DNA from 2 places in the Kosakonia sp. YIM B13571 genome. Region 1 is predicted to be linked to the other one. Evidence: predicted binding sites of a transcription regulator. Region 1 holds the regulator's gene; the other holds the start of a gene.
What was found. The regulator CRP, encoded in region 1, controls carbon source genes, mostly activating them, when cyclic AMP is high. The targets are predictions, from matches to a motif close to ATGTGANNNNNNTCACAT.

Region 1 (7,972 bases):
CGCCAGCAGCGATAGCGGCGAGATCATGGGCATCCGCCACCGGGAGTGGGATCTGGAGGGAGTGCAGTTTCACCCGGAAAGTATTCTGAGCGAGCAGGGACATCAGTTATTGAAAAACTTCCTCGAACGCTGATTTGTGGTTGCCATTAACTGATTTTTTATGCATATTTCGTGATTATATTTTCATAATCAATGCAACGTAAAACTGGATGGGCAAGCCATGGCAACTCAGCAAGACGCGGTAACGCGTGCAAACTTCGATGACGTTATTCTGCCAATTTACGCACCGGCCGAGTTTATCCCGGTAAAGGGTAAAGGCAGCCGAGTGTGGGATCAGCAGGGTAAAGAGTACGTTGATTTTGCAGGTGGAATTGCGGTTACTGCGTTAGGACACTGTCATCCGGCGCTGGTGGAGACGCTGAAAACGCAGGGCGAGACCCTGTGGCACACCAGCAATGTTTTTACCAACGAGCCTGCTCTGCGCCTGGCGCGTAAACTCATCGACGCCACGTTTGCCGAGCGCGTGGTGTTTATGAACTCCGGTACTGAGGCCAACGAAACGGCATTCAAGCTGGCGCGTTTTTATGCATCTACGCGTCACAGCCCATATAAAACAAAAATCATCGCGTTCCATAATGCTTTCCACGGGCGTTCGCTGTTTACCGTAAGCGTGGGCGGCCAACCGAAGTATTCCGATGGCTTTGGCCCGAAACCGGCAGACATTATTCATGTGCCGTTTAACGATCTGCACGCGGTGAAAGCGGTGATGGACGATCACACCTGCGCGGTAGTGGTAGAGCCTATTCAGGGTGAAGGCGGCGTTACTGCCGCCACGCCGGATTTCCTGAAAGGTTTGCGCGAGCTGTGCGATCAGCACAACGCACTGCTGGTATTTGACGAAGTGCAGTGCGGCATGGGCCGCAGCGGAGAGTTGTTTGCTTATATGCATTATGGCGTGACGCCGGATATTCTGACCAGCGCCAAAGCGCTCGGCGGTGGTTTCCCTATCAGCGCGATGCTGACCACGCATGAGATTGCCAGTGTCTTCCACGCCGGTTCACACGGTTCCACCTACGGTGGCAACCCGCTGGCCTGCGCCGTCGCCGGGACCGCATTCGATATTATCAACACGCCGGACGTGCTCAGTGGCGTGAATGAAAAACGTCAGTTGTTCGTTAAGCATTTACAGCAAATCGGCGAGAAATTTGACCTGTTTAGCGACATTCGCGGCATGGGGCTGCTCATTGGTGCTGAGCTTAAACCGCAATATAAAGGCCGCGCGCGCGATTTCCTCTACGCCGCCGCCGATGCGGGTGTAATGGTGCTGAACGCCGGCCCGGACGTCATGCGCTTTGTCCCCTCGCTGGTTATTGACGCGCAGGATATTGAAGAAGGGATGAACCGCTTCGCGGATGCGGTGGCGAAAGTGGTCAACGGTTAAGGCGGCGATTTAGCCAAATGCCGTGATGCGGGCGCTGACGCCATGCTACCGACGAAATGGTGTGCATGGTGTTCAGATGCCCGATAATCCGTTGTAAATGCTGCTCCAGCGTGCTCATTGGCCCGTGCGTTAACGTTTCCGGGGCTTCGAGGATATTCACATCGCCGGATTCTCCCGGCCCGTCATACTCCAGCCGCTGTTGGCAGCGCTGCAGGGCAATTTCGCAGGATTGCAAATAACGTTGCGCCAGTTCCGGCGTCAACATCGTATGTTCGCGCGCCAGTGTCGTCATCGCATTGATATGCTCAACGATAAATTGGCTGTGCGTTACCCACAGTTTCATATCTTCCAGATAACGCGTATTAAATCCCGGTTCCTGCATGGCCTGGTTTAGCGAGTTAAACAGGGCGTTATGCGCCTGGTTTACGCGCATACGTTGCCAGGCAAGCGGTGTTGGCTCTGGGTTATCGCTTAGGATCAGGCGAATCGCTTCCTGATCCGTTTCCAGCGCATCATGCGCATTCTGACGCAGCAAGCCACTTTGCCACTGCGGCCACAGCCAGACCATGCCGCCGAAGGCAATCAGGCAACCAATCAACGTATCAATAAGCCGGGCGACGATAAACTCCTCACCATTTAGCGTCAGCAACTGCAAGGTGTAGACGGCGGTAATGGTAAAACCCACCATCGCCCAGCCGTAGTTTTTCCGAATAATGAGATAACTGACCAGCGTAATCATCAGCATCGCGGCCAGCGTAAAACCGAGCGGAACATGAAAGTGCAGCGTTGCCCCCGCAATTACCAGCCCCGCAAGGGTTCCCGCCGCCCGGTGGACAATGCGAACGCGCGTTGCGCCATAACCGTTTTGCGTGACAAACATCACCGTCATCATGATCCAGTAGGGTTTCGGTAAATGCAGGGCGCTGCCCATCAGGCTGGCGATGCTGAGCATTACGCTTATCCGCGCGGCATTACGCAGCGCTGCGGATTTCAGTGATAAATAACTTTTCAGGGCTGGCAAAAGGGGTAAGCGCCGCTGCTTTTCCGCCATCAGATCGCGGGCATAGAGCGGGCGCTGAGTGCGCAAGACGCGAGCGATACGGCTAAAATGCCAGGCGCAGAATTGCCCGACCGGGTTATCCGGGTGCTGGCGGGCGATTTTTTCCAGCGCGCCGATCTGCTTATCCATGTTGAAGCGAGTAGGGTAGCGATGGTAGAGAATGTCATCAGCCAGGATGCGCAAGCGAGCGGCGACCGTCTGCGCATTCCAGCGGATCACCTGCTCGGCGTGGGTTTGTTCCACCAGTTTTTGCACTTCTTCCGGCTGGTGCAAACTCACCGAAATGTGCTCTTGTAGATCCAGCGCTACCTGGAAAACCCGCAGTAGCCGTTTGTAATCGTTGTGCTTATTGGCGGCCAGCATATGCAGCTGTTGATAGCTCTGGCTTATCATATCCACCGCCTTTTGCTGGCGGGCGAGCAACGGCGGCAGCGCTTTTTCCGGGTCGGCGTGCTGCGTCAGCAGGCTGTATTTCGCCTCGCAGTAATCCGCCAGTTGCCGGTAGAGCAGGCTGAGAGATTCGCGCAGTGGTTGCTCTCGCCACATCCAGAACCAGAACCAGTTGAACAGCCCGTACCACAGCGTGCCCAGCGCATAGATAAGCAGCGGCTCCCATACCGGCATATTACCGGCAAGGCTGAGCGTAAAGATGGCGGCAATGAGCGAAGCCGGGAGCAGGCGACCGTGCAGCGCGCTAATTTCGGCGGTCACGCCTAAAACCAGCGTCAGCCCAGTGAGGATCAACGGCAATGGAAGATCTTTCGCCAGCAATAATTGAACCGCCAGGCTGCTGCCAGCAAACAAGCTTCCGCCAATGATCAGGCGCTTGAAAAAACGTTTATGTGGCGTATCAAGCCCGGCGATGTTGCAGCAGGCGGGAACGAGGGAAAACAGCAGACCTTGTTGCAGATGGCCGGTAACCAGACCAATGGCCACAGGCAAACATAACACCAGCGTCTGTCGCAGTGCGTAGTTGATTTCGGGATGATAAATCAGCCTGCGCCACATGAGGGAAGAAAAACGACGCAGCGCGTAAGCTGCGCCGTTTTACAGATTAACGCGTTCCGTATACGACGATGGTTTTACCGTGGGCGGAGATCAGATTCTGATCTTCGAGCATTTTGAGAATGCGGCCCACTGTTTCACGGGAACAACCGACGATCTGACCAATTTCCTGGCGAGTAATTTTAATTTGCATGCCGTCCGGGTGGGTCATTGCGTCTGGCTGTTTCGCCAGATTTAATAGCGTTTGCGCGATACGGCCGGTTACGTCAAGGAAGGCAAGGTTGCCCACTTTTTCTGAAGTGACCTGCAGGCGACGCGCCATTTGTGAGGAAAGACGCATCAGGATATCCGGGTTAACCTGGATTAACTGACGGAATTTTTTGTAGGAGATTTCAGCCACTTCACAAGCAGTTTTAGCGCGTACCCATGCACTGCGCTCCTGACCCTCTTCGAACAGGCCCAGTTCACCGATAAAATCTCCCTGGTTCAGGTAAGAGAGGATCATCTCTTTACCTTCTTCATCCTTGATCAGCACTGCCACTGAGCCTTTAACGATGTAATACAGCGTTTCCGCTTTTTCACCCTGGTGAATCAGCGTGCTCTTCGACGGGTACTTATGAATGTGGCAATGAGACAAGAACCATTCAAGCGTCGGGTCTGTTTGTGGTTTGCCAAGCACCATGCGCGATTATCCTCTGTTATAAGCTGTCTCAGACACAGGATGAGCCCCTACGTCTGGGGTTGCAATCTAAGCTTCCCGCATCCTGGGAAGCGGACCGTCAGCGTCATCTGCGGTCTCTAAAGTATGATGTCATGCATACATGCGTAACATCCATTTATCTCTGTAGCATCCAGAGTGTTTTAGCATAGCTTTTACCGCCTGTCTCCTGGTGTCTCGCTTCAGCATGACGCAGGTCGCCTTCCGTTGCGAGTTTTGTTATGTACGCGTAATCTGTAAAGAAAATTGCCACTCCGGAGTGAAGAAAATGCAGGCACGTGTGAAATGGGTTGAAGGGTTAACGTTCCTTGGTGAGTCCGCATCGGGTCACCAAATCCTGATGGACGGCAACTCCGGCGACAAAGCGCCAAGCCCGATGGAAATGGTGCTGATGGCGGCGGGCGGATGCAGTGCCATCGATGTGGTTTCTATTTTGCAAAAAGGGCGTCATGACGTGACCGACTGCGAAGTGAAGCTGACCTCAGAGCGTCGCGAAGAAGCGCCGCGCCTGTTTACCCACATCAATTTGCACTTTATCGTCACCGGAAAAGATCTGAAGGATGCGGCGGTTTCCCGCGCGGTGGATTTATCCGCGGAGAAGTATTGCTCCGTGGCCTTGATGCTCGAAAAAGCGGTGAACATCACCCACTCTTACGAAGTTATCGAAGCCTGATGCGAAAAGCCCGGCGGCGCGTTGCTTACCGGGCTTTCTACATTATTTGATCTTTTTGCCTTCCATCAGCCGTTGCACCAGCGGCGTCATAATCAACTCCATCGCCAGCCCCATTTTCCCGCCAGGCACCACCAGCGTATCCATATGCGAGATAAACGAGCCTTGCAGCATCGCCAGTAACCACGGGTAATCAATCCCTTCCAGATTACGGAAGTGGATCACCACAAAACTCTCGTCAAGCGAGGGAATGCCTTTCGCCGCAAAGGGATTGGAGGTATCCACCGTTGGCACGCGCTGGAAGTTGATGTGCGTACGGGAAAACTGCGGCGTAATAAAATTGATGTAATCCTCCATCGAGCGCACGACAGAATCCATCACCGCTTCACGCGAATGCCCGCGCTCGCTGGTATCGCGGACAAGCTTTTGAATCCATTCCAGATTGACGATCGGCACTACGCCCACCAGCAAATCCACATGCTTTGCGACATCGTTTTGCGGGGTCACTACACCGCCGTGCAGACCTTCATAAAACAGCACATCGGTCGGCTCAGGCAGCGGTTGCCAGGGTGTAAACGTGCCCGGTACCTGGTTCCAGGGAACGGCTTCATCGTAGGTGTGCAGGTATTTGCGCGCCTGGCCTTTGCCAGTTTGACCATATTCGCTAAACGTCTGTTCCAGCAGGCCAAAGTCATTGGCTTCCGGGCCAAAATAGCTGATATGCCGCCCAAGATCGCGGGCCTTGCGGATAGCCATATCCATTTCCGGGCGGGTATAGCGATGGAAACTGTCACCTTCCACTTCTGCCGCGTGCATATTGAGCTGAGCGAAGATTTTACGAAAGGCGAGGCTGGTGGTGGTGGTTCCCGCGCCGCTGGAGCCTGTAACGGCGATAACCGGATGTTTGGCGGACATAGCAACTCCCTGAATTAACGATTATTTCAGTATAGCCAGCCGCCATGTATTTGTTCAGTCGTGGAACTGTCCGCGCGGCATTATATTGGCCGTCTCGTGCAGTTCCGACCACACCAGTACGGCTTCGCCGCGTTGCAGCTGCCGTTTAACGTCGGCGACCTTTTGCTCAAGTGAACGCTCATGTTCACCATAATCAGTGCCTTCGCGCAAGACAAAGCTCTCAATCAGATTGTCCAGCGTCTGCGCATCAATTTCTTGCCAGGGAATAATCATCGTCTTTCCAGGTAAGCGGATAACCAATCCGGAATGCGTTTTTCCAGCCACATTTCCGGGTGGCGCAAGGTTCCACCAACAAACCCGACATGGCCGCCATGTTCCGTCAGTTGGTACTCAATATTTGCCGGCAAATGCCCGGCATCCGGGATCACGTTGTGATCCATAAACGGGTCATCTTTCGCGTGGATAATCAGCGTCGGTTTACGAATATCCGGCAAAACCGGCATCGCGCTACAGCGGCGATAGTAATCCAGTGCGTCGGCAAAGCCGTGGATTTTTGCGGTGATCAGATCGTCGAACTCGCGAATACGGCGCAACTTACGCAGCGCAGGCAAGGTGGTTGGCAGCGAGCCGGGATAGGCGCGTAACTTGCGCGCGGCGTTCGCTTTCAGCAAATTCAACAAGTAGCGCTGATAAACGCGGGAAAATCCCTTATCCATATGATAACTGCAGGCTTCCAGCACCAACGGAGCAGAGACAATCACCGCTGCATCGACAGGCAAGTTATCATCGGCTTTTGCCAGTAAACAGCCGAGCATGTTCCCGCCGAGCGAATAACCCACCGCTGCGGTTGGCGCGGGTCCGAATTCCTGATGTAACCAGTGCAAGAACCAGGTGCCATCTTCGGTTTCGCCCGAGTGATAAATGCGGTTCAGGCGATTCGGGATGCCGCTACAGCCGCGAAAATGCATCACCACGCCAAGCCAGCCGCGCTGCTTCGCCGCATGCACCAGACCGTGCGCGTAAGGGCTGTGAAGGCTGCCCTCCAGACCATGAAAAACCACCAGCCGCGGTTTATGTTTCGCCTGATTCGGTTCTTCGCTCCAGGCCAAATCAACAAAGTCGCCATCCGGCAGCTCAAGGCGCTGCCACCAGGGTTCAAACTGTAAGCGTCGACGTAAAATGCGTGGCAGCATGGTTTGGAAATGCGGGTTACGCACGCCGCGCATCGGGCGAAAGTCATGCGTATCATCTGCAATTTCCGAAAGTTGTGAAGGTGTAATTTCAGCCATAACACAGAAAAAATAGAGTAGGTATTGGGACAACTATAACCGCGCAAGAGCATTCCGTTTGTTCATTTTACGGGACTTAGCACGATCGCGTATTAATCTGTTAGCAAATTCCGCGAAAACAGATGTATGTCGACGCCTGGTTTACGCCGCCATAAACGCGCTTTACGCGCGCCGGTCGCCACGCTTTCGCCGGTCTCTTCAAACATGCCGGAGGCTTCAAAGCGGCGAATCAAACTTTTACGCTGAATAGGCTGGCCAAGGATTATCTCGGTTGCTTCCTGCAATTGCGCCTGGGTAAACGTATCGGGCAAGCAATAAACCGGCAGGAGCGAGTACATGGTTTTCTGCCGCAACCGGTGCAGCGCCGCATGGATTATTGTCCGGTGATCAAAAGCCAGCTCCATGGTATCCAGCTCACTCACCGGCACCCATTTTGCGTCGCTTACGCTTGCAATATGCGGCGCGCAGGACATCCACGAAATCAGCGCAAACCAGGCGATAGTCAGGCTCCAGCCGCGCGGATCGCGCTGCGGGCCGGAAAAGGTATCCAACTGTTCCAGCCACGATGGGGAAACACCGGTTTTTTCCGTCAGTTTGCGCAGCGCCGTGGCACGCGTGGAATCATCCTGCACCATATCGATAAATCCGCCGGGTAATCCCCAGCGCCCTTGCTGCGGCTGGCTGGCTCGCTGAACCAATAACACACAAAGCACCTGCTGATGCACCGTAAACAGCACGCTATCCACCGTCACCAGCGGTGAGGGGAAACGGCTGGCATCATAAGATTTCAGGTACTCTGCTTCACTGATCATCGCTCATTCGCTCCTTTTTACACGCCACAAGTTTATCAGCCTGCCCTGGGGCAGCAAGCTAA
Region 2 (7,972 bases), 250 kb from region 1:
ACGCCAGCGCTTGAGGAACAACGTCAGGCAGACCAGCGAAACCAGCGACGAGATGATGTCCGGCAGCTCCGGGCCGATAAAGTTGGAGCTTAGATATTGGGCGATAGCAAACGAGCCGCCCGCAACCATCACCGCCGGCCAGGTCTCTTTTATGCCGCGCCAGCCATCCATAATCGCCATGATCCAGAACAGCACAATAATGGTCAGGAACGGTAACTGGCGGCCAACCATCTGGCCGATTTCAAAGCTGTCCAGCCCGGTAACTTGCCCGGCGACCAGAATCGGAATGCCCATTGCGCCAAAGGCGACTGGCGCGGTGTTGACGATCAGGCACAGGCCCGCGGCATACAGCGGATTAAAACCTAAACCCACCAGTAACGCGGCGGTAATGGCGACCGGCGCGCCAAATCCGGCGGCCCCTTCCAGAAACGCGCCGAAAGAGAAGCCGACAATCAGCATTTGCAGACGCTGGTCTGGCGTAATCGACAGAATCGAAGATCGAATAATGTCGAACTGCCCGGTTTTGACCGAGATTTTATAGACAAAAACGGCGGCGATAATGATCCACGCAATCGGCCACAATCCGTAGAAGAAGCCATAAACCACCGAGGCCAGCGCGTGATCGAGCGGCATACGGTAAAACAGCAGCGCCACGCCAAGGGCGATGGCGACAGTCCAACTGGCGGCGACATAGCCTTTCAGTTTGAGCTTTATCAGCGCAAAAAAGAAAAACAGGATCGGTAGCGATGCAATTAAGCTGGAAAGCCAAAGGTTGCCAGCCGGGTCGTAATTCTGTTGCCAGAGATTCATGCAGGTCTCCTGAGAACCACAACAAAACCGGCGAGCGGCAAGTCTACGCTTAGCTCTGCGTCACATGTTTTGTAAAAGTGGTCCTGCCAGTTGGGTTGTGTAGGGGTTGTGATAACGAATGGTTATCCAAATGTTGCCAACTGGCAATGCATCTGTGACGGGATTTGATGGATTTGTGAACCAGGGAGAGGAACGATGGAAATTGGTAGGGCCAATTGTGCAGCCCTGGCGCTATTCAGCGGCCAGAGCTATTAAGAAAGGATCAGAACTCGATGTTAGCGAAGCCGGTCATCGCATCGAGACCCATTTCGCGGCCCAGCGCGGTCATCGGGTGTACAACCACCAGACCACGGATGCTTTTTTTCAGTTTGCCGAGGTCGGCCTGCTCTTTCTTGGTGATCGCACGGCGAAATGGCATTTTCATCAGCTTCTGCGCTTCTTTGCTCAGCTTCTGAGTGTACAGCTCGCGCAGCCGGGCGATTTCGGTTTCCAGCGTGGTTTTCTCTTTTTCCAGCTCAGCGTATTTTTCTGCTGCGTCAACTAAGGAGAGATCCGCCTGCTGGTGGCGAATAGCGTCGAGGCGGTCGCTCAGGCGCTTAATTTCGTTCTTTTCGACTTCTTTCATGAGGCTCAGTTCGTTGGGGAGTAAAACGATAAGGATACAGTATTTATGGCGAAGGTTATTTCTGGAATGCTTTTTTTAAGCTGATACGGGAAATAAGCTCGGTCAGAGAGAGCACCATGGTTGAACGCACAACTTGCTGGTAGCGCTGTTTTTGCATGGCCAAAAGCCTTGCGTCACTGGTATCAAACACCGGCGTGGGCGGCAGGGCAGCAACGCAGTGCAGTTCACCAAATGGCCCGAGGATCTCATCATCGGTAAACGCGTACTCGGTGCCATCGTGATTGAGCTCTTCACGCAGCGCCATCAACAGCTCGGCATCTTCATATTCCGGGCGGGAAATGACCCCAAGACCGTAAATCAGCTTTAAACGCACGGACAAATTGCCCAGCGGTCCATCACCGTCAAGCAGCGGCTCTACAGCGTATTTCACCGCGTAGTCATCTTTGCGAAATACCTGCAATACCAGAATATTGACAGCTTCGTTGAGCAACTCAACGGCGGCGATCAAAAAGCTTCGCACGGTTTTGCCAGCATTCAGACGCTCGAGAACACGGTTTTCGAAAGCCTGCGTTTTTTCCATTATTGCCTGCATATCTGACAATTTCGTTAACTGGCGCGGGGTTTCCCGCGCCATCGTCGGCATCATGCCCTGGCGTTATAGACGCTGACGGCTTCGTTAACGACCGGGCTGTTAGCATCCAGGCCGGAAACCTGCGCCAGAGCGGCTTGCGGGCCTTTCTCTTCGATAAGCTGAGCCAGCTCCTGCGCCTGCGGATCCTGCTCGCTGCGGTAATGCATGGCAGCGGCAATTCCTTTCACCAGGTTAGCGTGCGGCAGGTTGTACTCCAGCGTGCCGAGCAATGGTTTGATCAGGCGATCGCCCGCGCTCAGTTTACGCAGCGGTTGACGACCTACGCGCTCAACATCGTCTTTCAGATAGGGGTTTTCAAAACGACCCAGGATTTTCTGAATGTACGCGGCATGCTTGTCGGCATCGAAGCCATAACGTTTGATCAGCACCGCGCCGCTCTCTTCCATTGCGCCTTTCACAACCGCACGGATGCTGGCATCCAGAATTGCGTCGCGAATGGTTTGATGGCCGGTCTGTTTTCCAAGGTACGCGGTTATAGCATGCCCGGTATTCAGCGTGAAGAGCTTACGTTCAACAAATGCCATCAGGTTATCAGTTAATTCCATGCCCGGAATGGTTGGCAGCGCGCCTTTGAACTGGGTTTTATCAACAATCCACTCGCTGAAGGTTTCCACCGTGACTTCCAGCGGATCGTTAGTCGCGGATTCAGCCGGCGGAACAATACGGTCAACGGCGGAATCCACGAAGCCAACATGTTCTTCAACCCAGGCCTTGTCGGCGTCCGCCAGTGCGTTAATGACATGCCCTTTCAGCTGCGTGGTACCGCGCACCATGTTTTCACACGCGATAATATTCAGCGGCGTGTTAATGCCCTGCGCTTTACGTTTTGCCAGACCTTTGGCGATAGCCGGGGCGATGCGTTCCAGCACCACCGGGCCGACCGCCGTGGTCACCAGATCAACGTGTGCAATCAGGTCGACAACTTCATCACCAATGCTGCTCACGGCGTTAACGCCGGAGACGGTATCGACCTGCGCTTTTTCACCAACCACATGCACCTGATAGCTATGACGGGCATTAAGGGCGTCGAGCACCACCTGATTCACATCGGCGAACGTCAGTTCAATCCCCGCGTCGGCGAGCAATTTGCCGATAAAGCCACGTCCGATATTACCTGCGCCAAAATGTAATGCTTTCATAGTCTTAACCTTCATCAATGTTTTTACCCGAGAGGGCTGGGGTGAGGAACCGCAAATATTTCCCCTCACCCTAGCCCTCTCCCCGTGGGGAGAGGGAGGAAAACCGATTACTTGCCGAGCAGTGCCAGCACTTCTTCAACGCTGGTCGTATGCGCCAGACGCTGAATCACCGTCTCATCGTCCAATGCATTGGTGAGGCTGGTGATCACCTGAATGTGCTCGTTGTTACGCGCCGCGATGCCGATCACCAGGCGGGCGATGTCGTCTTCTTCTTCACCGAAGCGAACACCGTTCGGATACTGACAGAACACCACGCCGGTTTTCAACACGCGATCTTTCGCTTCCACCGTGCCGTGCGGTACTGCGATGGACTCACCCAGATAGGTCGGGGTCAGTTTTTCGCGTTCCAGCATGGCCTCCACATATTCCGGCTGAACGTAGCCGCCTTTGACCAGTTGCTCACCGGCAAAACGGATGGCTTCTTCTTTGTTGCTCGCTGTGCGACCCAGGAAGATATTCTCCGCACCCAACTTGAACAGGTTGGTGTTCGGGGCATCAAAGCTGTCCTGCAAGCTGCTGGTGACTTTGGCTTCGTTGTCAGTGTGGCGCTGTGCGGCAACCAGACGTTCGGTCAGATTGGTGTACAGGCCGCTGTCCAGGAAGTTGGTCAGCGAAATATGCTGCGCCTGCGGTGCCTGGCGCATAGCGCGCTCGGTCAGATCGCGGTGCGTAATCACCAGGTCAACGTCAGACGGCAGGCTGTTGATCGCGCTGTTGGTCACAGAGATGTTGCTCAGACCTGCATCCTGCACTTTCTTACGCAGCACGCCTGCGCCCATGGCGCTGGAACCCATACCGGCGTCACATGCGACGATGATTTTACGCACATGGCTCAGGTCGTTGGTCACGTCGCCCGCCGCCAGCGGGGTTGCGCCTTTAGACTCGGCTTTCATTTCGTGAATGCGACGGGTCGCTTCTTGCAGGTCTTCGTCGTCTTTCACTTTGCTGGTTTTCAGCAGGATGGAAGAGATCACGAAAGAAACCACCAGCGCAGCGAAAATAGCCGCCAGGTTGGCGAAGTACGCGCCTTTTGGCGTCATTGCCAGCACCGCCAGGATGGAACCTGGAGAAGCCGGAGAGACCAGGCCGCCGTTCAGCACGCTCAGGGTGAACACGCCAGTCATACCGCCGAGGATAACGGCAAGCAGCAGACGCGGGTTCATCAGCACATACGGGAAGTAAATTTCGTGGATACCACCCAGGAAGTGGATGATAGCCGCGCCGCCAGCAGATTGTTTAGCGCTGCCGCGACCAAAGAACATATACGCCAGCAGAACGCCCATACCCGGGCCCGGGTTCGCTTCAATCAGGAAAAAGATGGACTTGCCGAGGTCATGCGATTGCTGGATACCCAGCGGTGAGAAGATACCGTGGTTGATCGCGTTATTGAGGAACAGGATTTTCGCCGGTTCAACAAAAATAGACGCCAGCGGCAGCATTTCGTGCGCAACCATGAAGTTAACGCCCGCTGCCAGAACTTTGGACAGCACTTCAACCGCAGGACCAATGCCAAGGAACGCCAGGATGGCGAGGATCATACCGATGATGCCAGCGGAGAAGTTGTTCACCAGCATTTCGAAACCGGATTTGATCTTACCGTCGACCCAGTTATCAAAGTGTTTAATCGCCCAGCCGCCAAGCGGACCCGCGATCATTGCACCGAGGAACATCGGCATATCCGCACCGACGATAACCCCCATTGTGGTGATCGCGCCGACTACGCCGCCACGATCGCCGCCTACCAGACGACCACCGGTGTAACCGATGAGCAGAGGCAGCAGATAAGTAATCATTGGGCCAACGAGTTTCGCCAGCGTCTCGTTAGGCAACCACCCTGTAGGAATAAACAATGCGGTGATGATCCCCCACGCGATGAACGCGCCGATATTCGGCATCACCATATTGCTGAGAAAACGACCAAAGCTTTGCACTTTGATCTTGATATCGGATGACATAAAACACCCCTTCTTATGTTTGCTATCGCACAGGCCGGAAGCCCGAGGTTTGTTGTTAACGTGGCGGCAGAGGTAGCCGGACCTGGGTTATCTGTGAGGCGAAATCTCGCACCGAATCGCGTAGCTGTCCAGATGACGCACATTAGTGTGATTTAGATCACACTAATGTAGGGGGTATGCCACCTATTAGTGTGATATTTATCACAAAAAATCAGTGTAAAAAAAGAACAAAGCGCAAAAACCACACGTTATGAGCCTGTAAGTGTGATGTTATTCACATTTTTAACTCGATGATTTGTTATGTATTTGTGATATGGATCACAAGATATTTTCGTCAGGACTTTTCCGAGTGTGATCGCCAGCAACCTGTGTTTTTGGCGAGCCGCATAACCTGTAACTTCCTTTCACTGCCGAAAGTGATACTCACTGTAGCGGCAGAAGTTTTCATCTTGATGAAACAATCTGCGCCCGCTCGTTCATACTTAGGTTTTTGTTGGCGAAAACGGAGAAGGCAATGAAACTGATCGGCAGCTATACCAGCCCTTTTGTACGCAAAATTTCGGTGATCCTGCTGGAAAAGGGCATTACCTTTGAGTTTATCAATGAACAGCCCTATAACGCTGTTAATAGCGTGGCGCAGTACAACCCGCTTGGCAAAGTTCCGGCGCTGATAACCGATGACGGTGAAGTGTGGTACGACTCGCCGATCATTGCGGAATACATTGATTTGCTGAATATCGCCCCGGCTATGTTACCTACTGATCCCAAAGCGGCGTTAAAAGTTCGCCAACTGGAAGCGCTGGCCGACGGCATTATGGATGCCGCACTGGTCTCGGTTCGCGAGCTGGCGCGCCCGGTCGAACAACAATCGGAAACGGAGCTGTTACGCCAGCGGGAAAAAGTCTCGCGCGGGCTGGACGCGCTGGAAAGCTATCTTAAAGATGGCACGCTGAGTGTGGATACCTTGAACCTGGCGACGGTGGCAATCGCCTGCGCCATTGGTTACCTCAACTTCCGCCATGTTTCGCCCGGCTGGTGTGTTGATCGCCCCTTATTGGTAAAGCTGGTGGAAAACCTGTTTCAGCGCGAGAGTTTCGCCCGTACCGAACCACCGAAGGCTTGATAAGCATGATGTCCGCCTGAGCAAGTCACTGTACAATCCCCTCACGTCAAACCCCCTGACGGGAGGGGGCAACTCATAGCCAGGCCTTTTCATGACAACTCTTTACAGCCAGATCCCTTCGACCGATCGCCTGTTACGTGACGAGGCGTTCGCCACTTTATTAACCACTTTCGGCCACAGTCGCGTGGCGCAAACGCTGCGCCAGCTTCAGGACGAGGCGCGCGCGCAGATCCGTGAAGCACAAACGTTACCCGACTGGTGCCTCGACTGGGCAGCGGCGGCGCAACAGCGGCTGGAACAGTGCGACAGCAGCGCGCTGCGCCCGGTGTTTAACCTGAGCGGCACGGTGCTGCACACAAACTTAGGCCGCGCGGTACAGCCGCAGGCCGCCATCGACGCCGTCGCGCAGGTGATGGGCTCGCCGGTGACGCTGGAGTATGACCTCGATGGCGCGGGGCGCGGTCATCGCGATCGCGCCCTGGCCGATCTTCTCTGTCAGCTTACCGGCGCGGAAGATGCCTGCATCGTTAATAACAATGCCGCAGCGGTGTTGCTGATGCTGGCGGCCACGGCGGCTGGTCGCGAAGTGGTGGTGTCACGCGGTGAGCTGGTGGAAATTGGCGGTGCGTTTCGCATTCCGGATGTGATGCGCCAGGCGGGTTGTGTGCTGCACGAAGTGGGCACCACTAACCGCACGCATGCGAAGGATTACCGCCAGGCGATTAACGATAACACCGCGCTGCTGATGAAAGTCCACACCAGTAATTACCATATCGAAGGTTTTACCAAAGCGGTGGATGAAGCCGAGCTGGTCGCGCTAGGCGAAGAGCATGCGCTACCGGTGATTGTCGATCTGGGTAGCGGTTCACTGGTCGATTTAAGCCGCTACGGTTTGCCGCAGGAACCGATGCCGCAAGCGCTGATTGCTGCCGGTGTGAGCCTGGTGAGTTTCTCCGGTGATAAGCTGCTCGGCGGCCCGCAGGCGGGCATTATCGTGGGTAAAAAACCGCTGATTGAACAGTTGCAGCAGCACCCGCTGAAACGCGCATTGCGGGCGGATAAAATGACGCTTGCGGCGCTGGAGGCGACGTTACGCCTCTATCTGCACCCGGAAAAACTCACTGAGAACCTGCCGACGCTGCGTTACTTAATCCGCCCGGAGGCGGAAATTCGTGAGCAAGCGCAGCGCTTGTGCGTGGCGCTGACGGCGCGTTATCACGCGTTTGAGCTGCGTGTGGAAGCCTGCCTGTCACAAATTGGTAGTGGTTCGCTGCCGGTCGACAGGCTGCCGGGCGCGGCGCTGACGTTTACTCCGCGCGATGGCAGTGGCCGAGGTCTGGAGGCGCTGGCCGCGCAGTGGCGGGCGCTGCCACAGCCGGTGATTGGTCGTATTTACGATGGTCGCCTGTGGCTGGATTGCCGCTGTATTGATGATGAATCCCGCTTGCTGGAGATGTTGCTGAAATGATTATTGCTACTGCCGGGCACGTCGACCACGGCAAAACCACCTTGATTGAAGCGATTACCGGCGTGAATGCGGATCGTCTGCCGGAAGAGAAAAAACGCGGCATGACCATCGATCTCGGTTACGCCTACTGGCCACAGCCG

Region 2: a site for CRP is predicted at 5,387-5,404, ahead of ACFX4O_RS12795 (PTS mannitol transporter subunit IICBA). Genes of this name have one in related genera too.

Annotation. Positions count from the first base shown of each region.
Region 1 covers NZ_JBHZPL010000004.1:23,177-31,148, reverse strand. The annotation lists gene pabA (aminodeoxychorismate synthase component 2) at 1-133, shown strand, start outside; gene ACFX4O_RS11730 (aspartate aminotransferase family protein) at 221-1,441, shown strand; gene ACFX4O_RS11725 (YccS/YhfK family putative transporter) at 1,431-3,509, opposite strand; gene crp (cAMP-activated global transcriptional regulator CRP) at 3,556-4,188, opposite strand; gene ACFX4O_RS11715 (OsmC family protein) at 4,493-4,897, shown strand; gene ACFX4O_RS11710 (phosphoribulokinase) at 4,940-5,809, opposite strand; gene ACFX4O_RS11705 (YheU family protein) at 5,864-6,082, opposite strand; gene ACFX4O_RS11700 (hydrolase) at 6,079-7,098, opposite strand; gene ACFX4O_RS11695 (NUDIX domain-containing protein) at 7,191-7,910, opposite strand.
Region 2 covers NZ_JBHZPL010000004.1:276,846-284,817, reverse strand. The annotation lists gene lldP (L-lactate permease) at 1-810, opposite strand, end outside; gene ACFX4O_RS12810 (YibL family ribosome-associated protein) at 1,073-1,435, opposite strand; gene mtlR (mannitol operon repressor MtlR) at 1,491-2,078, opposite strand; gene mtlD (mannitol-1-phosphate 5-dehydrogenase) at 2,078-3,241, opposite strand; gene ACFX4O_RS12795 (PTS mannitol transporter subunit IICBA) at 3,334-5,241, opposite strand; gene ACFX4O_RS12790 (glutathione S-transferase) at 5,756-6,364, shown strand; gene selA (L-seryl-tRNA(Sec) selenium transferase) at 6,456-7,832, shown strand; gene selB (selenocysteine-specific translation elongation factor) at 7,829-7,972, shown strand, end outside.